One region of the Pseudoalteromonas sp. PS1M3 genome, then DNA from elsewhere that is predicted to be linked to it. Evidence: predicted binding sites of a transcription regulator. Region 1 holds the regulator's gene; the other holds the start of a gene.
The links. Region 1 encodes sigma-54, which starts transcription at its own class of promoters, with help from an activator protein. Its sites were predicted from a motif close to GTTGGCACGNNNNTNGNNT; they were not measured.
Positions count from the first base shown of each region.

Region 1 (8,244 bases):
TCGGCAATAATAATAACGTGATCGGCAATACTCATTACTTCAGTTACATCATGGGTCACAATTAAAGACGATAAACCCAATACTTGATTGAGCGATTTAATTAACTTTACAAGCACGCCCATTGAGATAGGATCTTGGCCAGCAAACGGTTCGTCATACATGATGAGTTCTGGGTCGAGCGCTATTGCGCGAGCAAGAGCAGCACGCCTTGCCATTCCACCTGATAACTCTGAGGGCATTAAATCTTTAGCACCGCGTAAACCTACAGCCTGCAGCTTCATTAACACCACTAAACGAATAAGATCTTCACTTAGTTTTGTGTGCTCACGAATCGGAAAAGCAATATTGTCAAACACAGACATGTCAGTAAACAAGGCACCACTTTGAAATAGCATGCTCATTTTTGTACGCGCTTCATATAATTCTGAACGCGTCATGGAAGGAATACTGCCACCCTCAAATAAAATATCACCCGAATCAGGTTTTAATTGGCCACCAATTAAACGCAACATCGTGGTTTTACCGATACCGCTTGGCCCCATAATCGCAGTGATTTTGCCTTTAGGCACACTAAAGCTCATATTTTTATATATGACCCTATCGCCCCTGGAAAAGCTAACATCCTTGACTTCTACTATTGATTGCGACAAGTCGCTCTCCATAAAAATGTTCACTAGTGCCCCTATTTTAAATCTTTTTGATCCAATATGGAAAAAACAATTCGTAAGATTTTGTAATCTACGTTTAAAACACACATTAAGACTCACCCATCTTCACTTAACCAACACTTAAACTGGGGCTGTTACCTATTAAGGTTAAATTTTCAGCAACCTATTTAGAATTTTGGCAAGTCAGTACCTGGTGGTGTAGTTATTCCCCATACATCAGTAAAACTTTAGTACTGAAAGCCTAACAGGCTCGACTAATTAATTTAGTAAAATGAATAAGCCTACGTAGTTGACCTTACTCTTTTATTTATACTTTCATCGTGGCATTTGTTACTATTCGCGCCATTCCTATTTTGAATAACTGGCTTAATACAATGGTTACCTCGTTTGTTATTTTGATTCTTGGTTTTGCAGCCCTAGTTTGGAGTGCTGACAGGTTTGTTTATGGTGCGGCCGCACTGGCTAAAAACTTTGGCGTACCAACCTTAATTGTTGGTTTGACTGTTGTTGCCATGGGCTCATCAGCACCTGAAATGATGGTATCAGCCTCTGCTGCATTGGCTGGAAAAACAGACACAGCAGTAGGTAACGCAATTGGCTCAAATATCACAAATATTTTACTGGTATTAGGTATTACCGCTTTATTTAGGCCTCTTAGCGTTTCTTCAAGTACATTAAAACGTGAAATCCCGTTAGTGCTTATCGTATCTCTAGCGACTTGGTATGTTTTTTCAGATAACTACTTTTCGCTTACTGAAGGCGTTGCGTTATTAATTGGTTTTGTCGTCTTTATTGGCGGGCTGATTATTGTTTCGCTACGTGCTAAAAATCAAACAGACCCATTTGTATCAGAAGCGTGTGATGAAGTACCCAATGACGTACCAACAAAAAAAGCAGTCATTTGGTTAGTTATTGGTATGGTCTTACTCCCTGTCAGTGCACATTTTTTAATAGATTCAGCGGTCGATATTGCAAAATATTTTGGCCTAAGCGATTTAGTCATTGGCTTAACAATTATTGCAATAGGTACAAGCTTGCCCGAGCTTGCAGCTTCAATTGCAGGGGTTCTTAAAAATGAAGATGACTTAGCACTGGGTAATATTGTTGGCTCTAATATTTTTAATATTCTTGCCGTGCTGCCTTTCGCAGGCATTATTAACCCTTCTGTTATAGACCCATCTGTTGCTAACCGCGATATACTTATTATGATTGGTGCCACAGTTGCGCTTATTATCATGTCATTGAACTTTAGAGGTGCTCAGCGCATCAATAGAGTAGAGGGCGGCTTATTATTAATCGCTTTTTTAGGCTACCAAGGGTATATTTTCAGTCAAGTAGGGTAAGTAATGGCAACGCTAAATTTTATTGAACAAGGCCTACGTGTATTAGACATAGAGCGCCAAGCATTGAGTGATATTGCACAATATGTGGATGAAAATTTTCATCAAGCATGTCAGTTAATATACGACTGCCAAGGCCGAACTATTGTTATAGGCATGGGGAAATCGGGTCATATTGGCAATAAAATAGCGGCGACATTAGCAAGTACTGGCAGCCCTGCATTTTTTGTACACCCAGGTGAGGCAAGCCATGGCGACTTAGGTATGATCACTAAAAATGATGTGGTTATGCTAATTTCTAATTCTGGTGAAACAAGCGAAGTCCTCAATATAATTCCCGTTTTGAAACGCCTCGGCGCAAAAATGATAGCCATGACAGGCAACGCTAGCTCAACAATGGCAACGCTTGCAAACGTACATATTTGCATAAAAGTACAAAAAGAAGCCTGTTCGTTAGGCTTAGCCCCTACAGCAAGCACAACAGCAACACTTGCAATGGGCGATGCCATGGCAGTTGCACTGTTAGAAGCCCGCGGCTTTACAGCTGATGACTTTGCGCTATCTCACCCCGGCGGCAGTTTAGGTAAACGTTTACTGCTGACCCTAAAAGATGTCATGCATAGCGGTAAAAACACACCTATTATTAACGTTACGCAAACTATAAAAGATGCACTGATAGAAATGTCGGCAAAAGGCTTAGGCATGACAGCCATAGTTGATTCTCAGCAACAACTTGTAGGGCTCTTTACCGACGGTGATTTACGTCGTATTTTAGAACAACGAATTGATATACATACAACACAAATAGATGTTGTAATGACCAAGTCCTGCACAACGGCAACGCAAGATATTTTGGCCGCTGAAGCACTTAATATTATGGAGCAAAAGCGTATTAATGGTTTAATTATCGTTAATGAGCAAAACCACCCTATTGGTGCATTAAATATGCAAGACTTATTAAAAGCAGGAGTATTATAAATGCAATTTGAAGAGCTCTATCAACCATTGAGTGAAGACGCAAAAGCACGTGCAAAAAAAGTAAAGCTACTTATTTGTGATATTGATGGTGTGTTTTCTGATGGTCGCATTTATTTGGGTAACCAAGGCGAAGAGCTCAAAGCATTTAATACAAAAGATGGCTTTGGCATTAAAGCGCTAATTAATAGTGGCTTTGAAGTTGCGGTAATTACAGGACGCCACTCAAAAATAGTACAACAGCGTATGACAAGCTTAACAATACAACATATATACCAAGGCCAAGAAAATAAATTACTCGCTTACGAAGAACTAAAAACAAAGCTCAATTTAAATGATGAGCAAATTGCCTACATTGGCGATGATGGCCCAGACATGCCAGTGATGGAGTTAGTAGGGTTTGCTGTTGCAGTAAATGACGCACATCCGCTAATAAAACGTTTAGCACATTATACAACACAAATGCCAGGTGGCTTTGGTGCAGTGAGAGAACTAACCGACCTGCTAATGCTTGAAAATAACAAACCTTTGACCACAAAAGGGACTAGTTCATGAATGCAGCGCGCATAATATTAAGCGTTTTATTCATCAGCTGTATGGTTTGGCTTTGGTACCCTTATTTTACACAAGTAAATTTACCACAACAAACCGAAGCAGACATAATTGCAAAGCCAGATTACACAGCCATAGAGCTAAAACAAACAGCGTATGACGAAAATGGGAAAATCAGCCATAAAGTAACGGCAGCGCGAATGGAGCTATATCAAGAATTAGGGTTTACCTTTTTTGATAAACCTATTTTTACGCTATACAACAACAAGCAAACATGGCGAATTAACGCTAATGAAGCAACATTATACGAAGGCAGACAACTAATATTAGAAGGTAACGTTGTTGCTAGTAATTTAACTGATAACGCAATGATAGATAAAATTAATGCTGATAACATTCAGGTAGATATAAAATTACTAACGATGCAATCAGAGCAGCCTGTCATTGTTACAGGGCCCAATTTAAAAATCACCGGTAAAGGCTTAGAAGCCGATTTAAAAACCGAAGTGATAAAATTAATTAACCATACGCGAACTATTTATTATGACCAATAAACTATCAACACTCTTTATTATTCCAACATTTTTACTTGCATTAGGTACTAATGCCGCTGAACCAACAGCGCCAATTTCTGCAAATCAAATTTCGATTAGTGCGGATAAACAAGAGGGTCAACTAAAAGAAAACGTAGGTATCTTCGAAAAAAATGTTGAAATTATTCATGGCGACAGAAAAATTACCGCAGACCGCCTTGAGGTTCACAAGCGCGATGAGCTAGGCGACAACAAGCAATTGTTAATTGCCACAGGTACGCCTGCATATTTTGAAGAAAAACAAGCCGACGGCACAATAATGAGCGCCAGCGCTAATGAAGTTAGGTACGATGTTTCAACGCGTTTTTTAACATTAATTGGAGATGCAGAGATATCTCAAGCTGGGCAAAAAATGAATGCTAAAAGCATTACCTACGATATAGAACAGCAGCTTATTAGCGCCGAAAAAGATGAAAGCTCAACTGACCGTGTACACACTATCTTAGTGCCTGTGGAGCCTAAAAAAAATGACAAAGGCCAACCATGAGCACATTAAAAGCAGAGCTACTAGCCAAAAGCTACAAAGGCCGTGAAGTTGTAAAAAATGTGGGCTTAGAAGTTAAAGCTGGCAGTATTGTAGGCTTGCTTGGGCCAAACGGCGCAGGTAAAACAACAACCTTTTACATGATTGTAGGCTTAGTCCCTAGCGACAAAGGCAAAATATCTATCGATGATAACGATATTACGCTTTTACCTATGCACAGTCGTGCTAGATTAGGCATTGGCTACTTACCACAAGAGTCGTCTATATTTAGAAAATTAACAGTGTATCAAAACTTAATGGCTATTTTAGAAACTCGAAAGGAGCTCACTAAACAAGCCAGAGAAGATACATTGAATAATCTATTAGATGAATTTAGCATTCAACACATTCGCGACAGCAAAGGCATGGCATTATCGGGCGGAGAACGTCGCCGAGTGGAGATTGCACGTGCTTTAGCCGCAGATCCAAAGTTTATTTTGTTAGACGAACCATTTGCCGGTGTTGACCCTATCTCAGTATTAGATATTAAAAAAATTATTGAACACCTGAAAAACCGTGGGATTGGCGTATTAATAACAGACCACAATGTAAGAGAAACCCTTGATGTTTGCGAAAAAGCCTACATTGTTTCTCATGGGGAACTGATTGCTTCTGGTACCCCTGAACACGTATTAAATGATAAAACTGTACGCGATGTATATTTAGGCGAGCAATTTAGGCTGTAACATTTACGCCTTATTTATAAGCATCTGCTAGTATTAATTATAACAACTTAAAAGGATTGTTAGAGATACATGAGGCAATCACTACAGCTGCGCATGGGCCAGCAACTTACAATGACACCTCAGTTGCAACAAGCTATTCGCTTGCTGCAATTAAGCACATTGGATCTTCAGCAAGAAATACAAGAAGCGCTCGACAGCAACCCATTACTTGAGGTTGAGGAGCAAGACTATGCCGATGATCTTGCGGGCAAAAATGAGCAAAAAGCGGATAACGATGAAGTTACAGTAACCGTATCTGCAGATGAAGCCCCTAGCGAGTATGAACAAGACAGTGGTGAAGCGCTTGCTAAAGATACCGTAAGTGACGACATGGCAATGGACGTTAGCTGGGATGAGTACATGAGTGCAGCCCCTGCATCTTCTTCAGGACCAATGCCTGAAGATGAGTCTATATATCAGGGCGCATCAACTGAAACGCTTCACGAATACTTAATGTGGCAATTACAATTAACGCCATTTAGCCCTACAGATGAAGCCATTGCTATTGCTATTGTAGAAGCAGTGGATGATTCAGGCATACTGACACTCAGTTGCGAAGAGATTTTAGAGAGCTTTAATCAAGATAACGACGATGACGTTGAGGTTGAACTTGACGAAATAGAAGCGGTTTTAAAGCGCATTCAGCTATTTGACCCAGTGGGTATTGCGGCACGTAGCTTACAAGAGTGCTTGTGTATTCAGTTAAATCAATTTGATAAAGGCACGCCTTTTATTGATGAAACAAAAATGATTTTAACCGAGCACATTGATTTGTTAGCTGCTCGTGACTACCGTACATTAATGAAAAAAACGAAGCTCAAAGAAGATGAGCTTAAAGAAGTAATGACACTTATTCATACGCTCAACCCTAAGCCTGCAGACACAATAGTACGAGAAGAGTCTGAGTATGTAATACCTGATGTGTCAGTTAAAAAAATTAAAGGCCGCTGGATTGTAGAGTTAAACCCAGACAGCATGCCAAAAATTCGTGTAAACAGCCAATATGCAGCGATGTCGCGTACAGTTAAATCAAGCGGCGACAGTCAATTTATTCGCTCACATTTACAAGAAGCTAAATGGTTTATAAAAAGCTTAGAAAGTAGAAATGATACACTTTTAAAAGTAACTAACTGTATTGTTAAACAACAACAGGGCTTTTTTGAACACGGGCCAGAAGCCATGAAACCGATGGTTTTAAATGATGTTGCCGAAATGGTAGAAATGCACGAATCAACAATTTCGCGCGTAACTACGCAAAAGTATATGCACACACCGCGTGGAATATTTGAGCTTAAATACTTTTTCTCAAGCCACGTAAGTACCGAAAATGGTGGAGAATGTTCATCTACGGCAATACGTGCACTTATTAAAAAATTAATCGCAGCAGAAAACTCAGCAAAACCATTGAGTGATAGCAAAATTGCGGATATATTGGCTGAGCAAGGAATTAAAGTAGCGAGACGTACAATCGCAAAATATCGCGAATCTCTTGCTATTCCACCGTCAAATCAGCGAAAGAGCCTGATCTAAGACGCTAAACAAAGAGGGTAATGCTTATGCAACTAAATTTAACTGGTCGTCATGTAGAACTAACTGATTCATTAAGAGACTATATAAATACCAAATTTGCGAAGCTAGAAAGGCACTCTGATCATATTAATAATGTTCATGTCATTCTTGATATAGAAAAATTAAATCAAAAAGCAGAAGCAACTATTCATGTAAGTGGTGCTGAATTATTCGCATCCACTGAACATCAAGATATGTATGCAGCTATTGATTCATTGATTGACAAGCTTGACCGTCAAGTAATTAAACACAAAGAGAAGCTTGCTCGACACTAATATGATGAAATTAAGTTCACTTATATGCCAGGACTGCAGTAAAGCTGCGGTCCTTTTTAATAGTAAAAAAAGAATTTTAGAGTTTATTAGCGAGCTGGCTCACGATAAATTACCGTATTTATCTCAACAGGATATTTTGGGCGCTTTATTAACCCGCGAAAAGCTAGGCAGCACAGGGATAGGAAGAGGTATTGCTATTCCACATGGCCGAATGAGCGGCGCACAAGAACCTTTAGCATTGGTGTTAGTAAGTGAAACACCGATTAATTTTGATGCTATAGACAACCGCCCTGTTGATATTTTTGTTGCACTCATCGTACCTGAAGGCGATAACCAACAGCATTTAAAGACGCTAGCAACGATAGCTGATAAACTAAAAAATAAAGAATTTTGTAAGCAGCTTCGCTGTGCTAAATCGGATGCTGAGTTGTATCAAATTATTGTTGACCAATCGTAACAAATTTAAAGGGTGATTAATGGAGTTGATTATCATAAGTGGCCGTTCTGGTTCTGGTAAGTCGGTTGCTTTACGCGTTGTTGAAGATCTAGGTTATTATTGCGTAGATAACATTCCAGTAAATTTATTACCTTCTTTGGTAAGAAGCGTTTCTGATAACTACGATAAAATTGCCGTTAGTATAGATGTGCGAAATTTACCAAAAGAGCAAGATGAATTTAATCACATCATCGAATACTTACCGGGTTTTACAAAACCAACGCTGTTCTACTTAGACAGTGAAGATCAAACCCTTATTAAACGCTTTTCTGAAACCAGACGCTTACACCCTTTATCAATAGATTCACTTCCGCTTGATTTAGCCATAAAAAAAGAAAAAGAACTTCTCGATGTGCTAATTACGCGCGCCGATTACATGATCGATACCAGTGAGCTAAGCGTTCATCAACTTGCTGAATCAATTCGCGAAAAAATATTAGGTAAAAAAGACAAGCAGCTAATTGTTACATTTGAATCTTTTGGTTTTAAACATGGCATTCCTAAAGAAGCAGATTACGTATTTGATGC
Region 1 covers NZ_AP022624.1:541,596-549,839, reverse strand. The annotation lists gene PS1M3_RS02565 (ATP-binding cassette domain-containing protein) at 1-662, opposite strand, end outside; gene PS1M3_RS02560 (calcium/sodium antiporter) at 1,043-2,011, shown strand; gene PS1M3_RS02555 (KpsF/GutQ family sugar-phosphate isomerase) at 2,015-2,986, shown strand; gene kdsC (3-deoxy-manno-octulosonate-8-phosphatase KdsC) at 2,987-3,538, shown strand; gene lptC (LPS export ABC transporter periplasmic protein LptC) at 3,535-4,089, shown strand; gene lptA (lipopolysaccharide transport periplasmic protein LptA) at 4,079-4,615, shown strand; gene lptB (LPS export ABC transporter ATP-binding protein) at 4,612-5,337, shown strand; gene PS1M3_RS02530 (RNA polymerase factor sigma-54) at 5,407-6,906, shown strand; gene hpf (ribosome hibernation promoting factor) at 6,933-7,220, shown strand; gene ptsN (PTS IIA-like nitrogen regulatory protein PtsN) at 7,225-7,677, shown strand; gene rapZ (RNase adapter RapZ) at 7,697-8,244, shown strand, end outside.

Region 2 (8,244 bases), 290 kb from region 1:
GTCATCACCGTCATCACCGTCATCACCGTCATCACCGTCATCATTCTCAAGTTCAACTTTACCAAGTACAAACACATTATTTGCATCGTATTGACCTTCAATTTCAACACGATCACCCACAACAAGCTGTGCTAAAAATGTTTCTAACGAAACCAATACATCATTAATAATGTATTTTGCATTGGCATCTAGCTGTATTTCAGCGCCGTTAACTGTGATTGAATTGCTTAAAATAGCAGTTACCTGCCCTTTCATTTCCCATTCTTGGTTATATTCGTCTTGATCTTCTTTTTCTATTTTTAAAACACTTAAAAGCGGCGACGTGTTCAAATAAGCTATCTCAACGTAATCGTTAATATTTAAAGAATCAAAATTAAAGTATTGCTCGTCATCGTCTTCAAATCGGCTAAATTCGTTAATTGCATATACCACACCATTAACAGTAATCGTTTTATTAACAGAATCTATATCTTCAATAATGCCTTTTACTTTTCCGTCTGACGAGTAGTCTGGGCGTTTTAGTTCAACCGAAGTGACTTGATTGTTATTAATGTAAACCTCAACAAACATACCCACGGTTAAATCATTAAGTAATGTGCCTTCAACGTCAATATTATCAGCAAAGTCAAACACTTGACCATTAACTCCCATAGACGTTGCGCTGATTTGCGTAATTAACCCCTCGATTTCGTATCGTAGTACGCTATCGTCATCAACATCTAATGACTCTTCAACTGTTCTGGCATCAACCTCTGTTGCCACCATAACATCGCCAAGTAAATTACCCTCTACTTTTACGTAGGTATCGTTTGTCAATAAGCCATCAAGTACGGCTGAGCTGTAGTCAATCACTACATTGTTAATAGTAAACTGTAATGCGGCTTCATCTAAATTCGACACAATGCCTGCCGTGTATTCATGATCGTCATTATTTACATCCGTATCGGCCTCAATGTACGACGCTAAAAAAGTACCATCTGCTTGCGGGTAACCACTTATTTCAACCCTTTGACCCACACTAATGAGCGCCTCTGACGTATCAATAAAGTGAGTTAGGTCGTTATAATAGACAACCGTATTAGCTATCAGTAGTTGGCCTGTGCTGCGGTCAATACTTTGTATAGTGCCTTCAATTTCGGTATCGTATTCAACATCTTGGGCAATCCATTCGCCTGAATCATTTTCTTGTGCTGAAAAACTAATTTTCATACCAACACTAAGCGCGCTTAATTGAGTGCTTAAACCATTTTTCATTATGTTACTTGTGTCTGTATTGTACTTAACACCATCAACATAAATACTGCCAAAGCCCGTGATCACACCTTGGGTTACAACAAGCTTAGGTGAAACAGACTCAAGCGATGAATTAACAGCATCAAGTATTGGCTGCTCTTTTTGCTCAGAACCACCACACGCGGTTAATATGGTAAGCGCACTAAAAGTGGTGAATATATGTTTATTCATTTTTTTCATACTAATAATCCTAGAGGTTAATTGTATATACTTTATACATACTGCATAGATACTTCAATTAGAACTATTGACCTATATAAGCCATTAGTAAATAGGTAATTATACCTACCCCTCCTAACATTATGTTTTTAAAAATAAAATCAGATAAAATATTTAATAGTAAAATTAAGAAATAATTACATACTGCTATGTATAATTTTTAATAAAAACTCAACACCAAAAACAATACCACCTAACATAAAAATATAACCAACTAATAATAAGAACAATAAATTCATTATTATCTCTTGGTACAAGGCTTGCTACTTTATAACTGACAGTCAATTCACTAACCTAAAGTAAGGATAAACTTATGAACAGCGATCGTATGAAAGGTAATTGGAACGAACTTAAAGGTAAGGCGCAACAAAAATGGGGCGATCTTACTGACGACGATTTAGACAAAATTGAAGGTAGCCGTACAGAGCTAGTGGGTAAAATCCAGCAGCAGTATGGTAAATCTAAAGAAGAAGCAGAGCGTGAAGTTGATGAGTTTGAAAAAACTCACTAATCGCTAACTTCTAAAAAAACCGCCATTTGGCGGTTTTTTTTGTTTAATGGCTAAAAAGTACGCTATTTACACTTTTAATTGGTTACCTATAGGCAGTTGCCTAATGCGCTTACCACAAGCGGCAAAAATAGCGTTACACAATGCGGGTGCATAAACAGGTGTTGCGGGCTCGCCTACACCTGCAGGTGGGGCATCGCTTTGTATTATTTCTACTTCTACCTCTAAAGGTGAATCGCTCATACGCGGTACGCGGTAATCATGAAAATTACTTTGCTGTACGCGACCTTTATCAAAGGTAATACCGTCGCTAATAGCAGTGGTAATACCGTAAATAGAACCACCTTGCGTTTGGTTTTTAACGGTATCGGTGTTTACTACCGTACCCGCATCAATAGCCACCCACGATTTAATCACGTTTAAATCACCAGCGTCCGATACCTCTACCTCAACCACAGTAGCCACATAGGTTAAAAAGCTGCGGTGCGCAGCAATACCTAAGCCGCGCCCTTTTGGAAGTGTTCTCCCCCAATTTGCCATACTCGCTGCTTTTTCAATAACATGACGCAAACGGCTTGTTTCAAGTGGATAAACCGCTTTATCGCCACCGTAGTTATTATAGTTTGCGTTCTGGTTTGCAAAATCGATAGTACGCGCTGGCCCAATGGTTTCCAATAAATAATCTTTTGAGTCTTTACCCGCCTTGTGGGCAGCCTCATTTATAAATGACTGCACGGCAAACGCATGAAAAATATTTGTGACCGAGCGCATCCAGCCTATTCGGGCTTTTGCTGGTGCTTCACCTCGTTCCAGTTTCATATTGGGTGCTAAAATTGGATTATCAGTAAAACCTAGGTCTAGCTCAAAGCCACCAGGTGCAGATGCTCCCTCTTGAAAGGTAGACATAATTGGCGAAAACGCCGTGCGATGTAAGTAAGCCTCAATATTACCTTTTTCATTGAGTGAAGCTTCAATATGTTGAGCCGATACCGCATGATAAAAACTGTGCTGAATATCATCCTCTCGCGTCCACTGAACGCGAATAGGTTTTCCAGTTTTCATTGAAATGTAGGCGGCCTCTGCTGAAAAATCAGGTTTTGATTTACGCCCAAATCCGCCACCTAACATGGTGACATGCACGTTAATTTTACTCTCGTCCATACCCAGTAATGCAGCCACAGTTTTCATATCGGCTTGCGGGTTTTGCGTTGCAGCCCAAATATCTACACTGTCTTTATTGTACATTGCCGTGGCGCAAGGTGGCTCCATGGGTGCTTGAGTTAAGTGCGGCGCGTAATAGTCGGCTACAAGCTTATTGCTCGATTTAGCCAACACGCCCATGGTATCGCCTTTTTCGCGCACATGCGCTTGCGGCTCACTTACTGTTTGTAATAACGACTTTTTAAAGTTTTCTGAATTATAATCGCCGTTTTTACCATCAACCCACACTATTTTTAGTGCTTTACGCGCCTGCCATGCAGCCCAGGTATTTTTAGCAACAATAGCAATGCCGCCTTTTGGCTGAAATTGCGGCGCGCCTTTTGGTACAGGCATTTCAATAATATCAACTACGCCATTAATTGCTTTAGCGGCGCTGGCATCAAACGATTTAATCACACCACCTACTACCGGCGGGCGCTCAATCATAGCCACCAGCGCTTTTGGCTCGCGTACGTCGGCAGCAAATGTGGCTTTACCGGTTACTAAATCGGTTAAATCTATGTGCGCCATACCGGTATTTATATAGCGCCATTCTTTACGTGTTTTAATTGTTAACTTGTCAGGCTCTGGCGGGGTAACGCCAAGTGCTAAGTCAATTAAATCTTTATAAGCCAGCGTTTTACCCGAGCTGTGGGTAACCACGTGCTGATTAGCTGTACAGGTGTGTGGCTCAACTTTCCAATATTTAGCAGCTGCATGCTGCATCATGTAGCGTACGCTTGCGCCCATTTCGCGCAGGCGCTGCATGTTGTAGCGAATACTGCGCGAACCATCGGTATTTTGATCCCCATATTTAGGGTCGCCCTTACCTTGAATAACCACTACTTTGTCCCACGAGGCTTCCATTTCGTCTGCCACAATTTGGGCAATAGCGGTACGAATTTGTTGGCCCATTTCAGAGCGGTGACAGGTTATTTCAACCATGCCATCGGGGCGCAGTGCTATAAATAAGTTAGCACGTTTTGCTTGCTCAGAGGGCTGCTCTAACACGCCTGCAAACGCTTTTGGTGCACTGCCTACAAAATAAGTGCCTAATACTAATGCGCCTATTGCGCTGGTTTTTAAAAATTGGCGACGGTTTAGGTCAAAGTACGTATTGTCGTTTTTCATACTTGTTCCCCTTGTTCATTAGGGTCAAAATATTCAACGCCCGCAATGGTTTTAGCCGCCGACTTAATTGCTTTATGAATACGCGGATACGTGCCACAACGGCAAATATTGCCCGACATATTACTCACTATTTCATCATCAGTGGGGTTGGGGTTAGCGGCTAATAAGCTTGCCGCTTGCATTATTTGCCCGCACTGACAAAACCCACACTGCGGCACTTTATGCTCAACCCAGGCTTTTTGTACGGGGTGGTCGCCCTGCTCGCTTAGCCCTTCAATAGAGGTAATAGCACGCCCTGCCACAGCCGATACCGGTAATATGCACGAGCGCTGCGCTACGCCATCAATATGTATGGTACATGCACCACATTGCGCCATACCACAGCCAAATTTAGGCCCGGTTAAATTTAATTCATCTCGAAGATACCAAAGCACCGGCGTTGACGGATCGCCTGTAAACTCATGTTTATTACCATTAACGGTTAGCGTGATCATATTTAACTCCTTGGCAAAGCGCTTTAAAGGAATGCCTTGTTGCGCGAGAACGGTTTGAATACTTGCTACTTTTTTAGCCTACCACTTAGGATTGATTTATTGAAATTTTTATCGGTAAGTGGCTTTAATAAGCTTTGGTAAGTCGCTAAACATAAAAACCGCCCTATGGCGGTTTTATGTATAAACTAAATGTCAGTTATTTAGTTAGTGCTAATTTAACCGCGGCCTGTGCATGAATTTGGGTGGTATCGTAAAGGGGCACCGTTGTATGTTGCGGCTCTACCAATAAGGCAATTTCAGTACAGCCTAAAACAATAGCCTGTGCACCTTTTTCAAACATACGCTCAATAATATTTATAAACTCAGCTCGGGCTTCATCATTAATAATACCTTGGCATAACTGATTGTAAATTATGTCGTGAACACGCGCTCGCTCATTAGGCTCGGGTATTAACACTTCAATGTTATGCCTATCGGTTAACCGCCCTTTGTAAAAGTTTTGCTCCATTGTAAATTGCGTGCCCAGCAACCCTACTCGCGTTATTTTATCGTGTTTTAACTGATCTGCGGTAGCATCGGCAATATGCAAAATAGGAATACTAATATTGCTGGCGATATGGTCAGCCACTTTGTGCATGGTGTTTGTGCAAATAAGTAAAAAATCAGCCCCACCAGCCTCTACCGATTTAGCCGCCTCGGTAAGTAACTTAGCTGTTTGTTGCCAATCACCTTGATGCTGCATCGTTTCAATTTCGGCAAAATCAACACTCATCATAAAAACTTTGGCACTATGTAGCCCGCCCAACGCATTTTTTACACCCAAGTTTAACGCTTTGTAATAACTAGTGGTTGACTCCCAACTCATACCACCAAGCATGCCAATCGTTTTCATAAAATTGCCTTTTTAGTTTACTAAAAAAAACTAAGCAGTTATCCCAAGGTATCTTAATTAGCTGAGGGAGTAAGCTATAGCTATTTTTTAATGCCTCTTTCGGTTTTACAAACGATTACAATAGCGGTAATAAAATTAAAGAAAATACCAAGAACAAACCAAAGTAAAGCACTTCGGCCTGTAGATTTAGCCCACCAAGCACTGAAAAAAGCAAAAAATAATACAGCCAATACACTACGATTAAATTCCTCTTCTAACTTTTCTGTGTCGTAAGACAAGCTCGATAACTCATTTTCTAACTCGTTGACCTTTTTAGTTAATAGCATAATTTCTTCACTTTGCTCATTTTGTGCAGTGACTGTTTCTATAGGCTGAGCGTATGCCAATAATGAGCTTGCAACCCATATCATAATGCAGAGTATAAATTTCATTTTATTCCTTTAAATTATTTTAACTTAAACAGGCAATTAACCAAATGACGTTAATTGAGGTTGAGATAAAAAACCAGTATTTAAAGCTTTTCTTTGTTTATTAAAGCTCTTTCTTTAACTGCAGATTGGCGAATAAAAAACATTATTACGCAGCCTGCAATATTCCCACCTATTAATAAATTGAGTATGGCTAAAGTAGTTATTTGATTAACTTTTCTCTTAGATACAGCCCATAAATGCCAAAAAGCATAACTACAAAGGCCAAGTACTGCCAAAACTAGCGCAAATGGATGTACACTCCCTTTTTTGAGAACAATAAATACCATTCCAGAAGCAAGAATTAGTGACAAAACGCAAAGTCCGACCAGAAAAAGCTTTACGAAAAAACCCAGAGTCGAAAAACTAAATTCATGTTTAGTTTTATTTAATTGAATAGTTTCTTTAGTCATAATATCCCTTATTAATAAAGTATAAACAGCTTATCAAATACCATTTGAGGTTCCTTCAAAATGGTTTCCATTTCCTCACCCAATAATTTCACTTAATAAACTTATTGTAAACAAGTAATTACCTAAATTTGAAAAGATATTAGATAGTGCTACGTAATAAAAAACGAGCCTAATTTGGCTCGTTTTTCTTTTACTGATAGCTGACAGCTAAAAACTAACCGCTTCACTATTCAACCACTTCGCTATGATTCCGGCTCATACCCCAAATTAGGCGATAGCCACCTTTCTGCCTCTGCGAGTGTCATATTAGTTCGCTTGGCGTAGTCTTCTACCTGATCCTTTTGCACAGCGGCTACGGCGTAGTATTTTGCCTCTGGGTGTGAGAAATACCAGCCCGAAACAGCAGCTCCTGGCCACATTGCATATGAGCTGGTGAGCTGCATGCCAATGCGTTTTTGGGTATCGAGTAACTGCCAAATTTTCTTTTTCTCGGTGTGCTCTGGGCACGCAGGGTAACCCGGCGCTGGGCGAATGCCTTGGTAGTTTTCGCGAATTAGCTCATCGTTACCCAGGTTTTCATCGGGTGCATATCCCCAGTACTCTTTACGCACTTGTTCGTGTAGGTATTCAGCAAAGGCTTCTGCGAGCCTATCGGCAACCGCTTTAATCATTATTTTATTGTAGTCGTCTTGCTGTGCGTCGAACGCATTGGCTAAGTCGTCTTCTTCTAAACCGCCCGTTACTGCAAACGCGCCAAAGTAATCAGGTGTACCTTTTGGCGCAATGTAGTCAGCTAAACAATAGTTAGCAAAGTCGGTTTTTTCAGTTTGCTGGCGTAAATGGCATGAGGTAGTTAACAGCTCTTTGCGGGTTTCGTCGGTGTAAATTTCTATGTCATCGCCCACGCGGTTTGCAGGGAATAAACCAATTACACCCAATGGTTGCAAACTGCCTGACTTTTCAAGGTCGTCGAGCATGTCGTTAGCGTCTTTAAATAAACTACGTGCTTGCTCGCCAACGACTTCGTCGTCCATTATGCGCGGGTATTTACCGGCGATTGACCACGTCATAAAGTATGGGGTCCAATCTATATATTTACGCAACGTGGCGATTGATACATTTTTAAACTCAGTCACGCCCAGCTTTTTAGGCACGGGTGGCGTGTAGTTATCCCAATCGAGTTGTGCTGCGTTATCGCGGGCACGCTGTATAGTAACCGGTTTTGAACGTGGCTTTTTGCGCGCTTGTTGCTCGCGCACTTTTACGTACTCGGCTTTAGTTTTTTCTAAAAAGGCTGGTTTTAGCTCTTTAGATAACAAGCTCGATACCACGCCTACCGCACGGCTGGCGTTATTTACGTACACGACGCCTTTGTCGTACTGTGGCTCTATTTTAACTGCGGTATGCGCTTTTGAGGTGGTTGCCCCACCAATCATGAGCGGCAGCTCAAAACCTCTACGAGTCATTTCTTTGGCTACGTGTACCATTTCGTCAAGCGATGGGGTAATTAAACCCGAAAGGCCGATTATGTCGGCTTTTTCGTCAATAGCGGTTTGCAGTATTTTTTCGGCAGGTACCATTACGCCTAAGTCGATTACTTCGTAGTTATTACATTGCAGTACTACGC
Region 2 covers NZ_AP022624.1:833,174-841,417, reverse strand. The annotation lists gene PS1M3_RS03895 (DUF5666 domain-containing protein) at 1-1,473, opposite strand, end outside; gene PS1M3_RS03890 (CsbD family protein) at 1,826-2,023, shown strand; gene PS1M3_RS03885 (xanthine dehydrogenase family protein molybdopterin-binding subunit) at 2,090-4,351, opposite strand; gene PS1M3_RS03880 ((2Fe-2S)-binding protein) at 4,348-4,845, opposite strand; gene PS1M3_RS03875 (aspartate/glutamate racemase family protein) at 5,042-5,737, opposite strand; gene PS1M3_RS03870 (hypothetical protein) at 5,818-6,168, opposite strand; gene PS1M3_RS03865 (hypothetical protein) at 6,249-6,617, opposite strand; gene metH (methionine synthase) at 6,860-8,244, opposite strand, start outside.
Region 2: the regulator sigma-54 is predicted to act here: its motif matches at 1,760-1,778, upstream of PS1M3_RS03890 (CsbD family protein).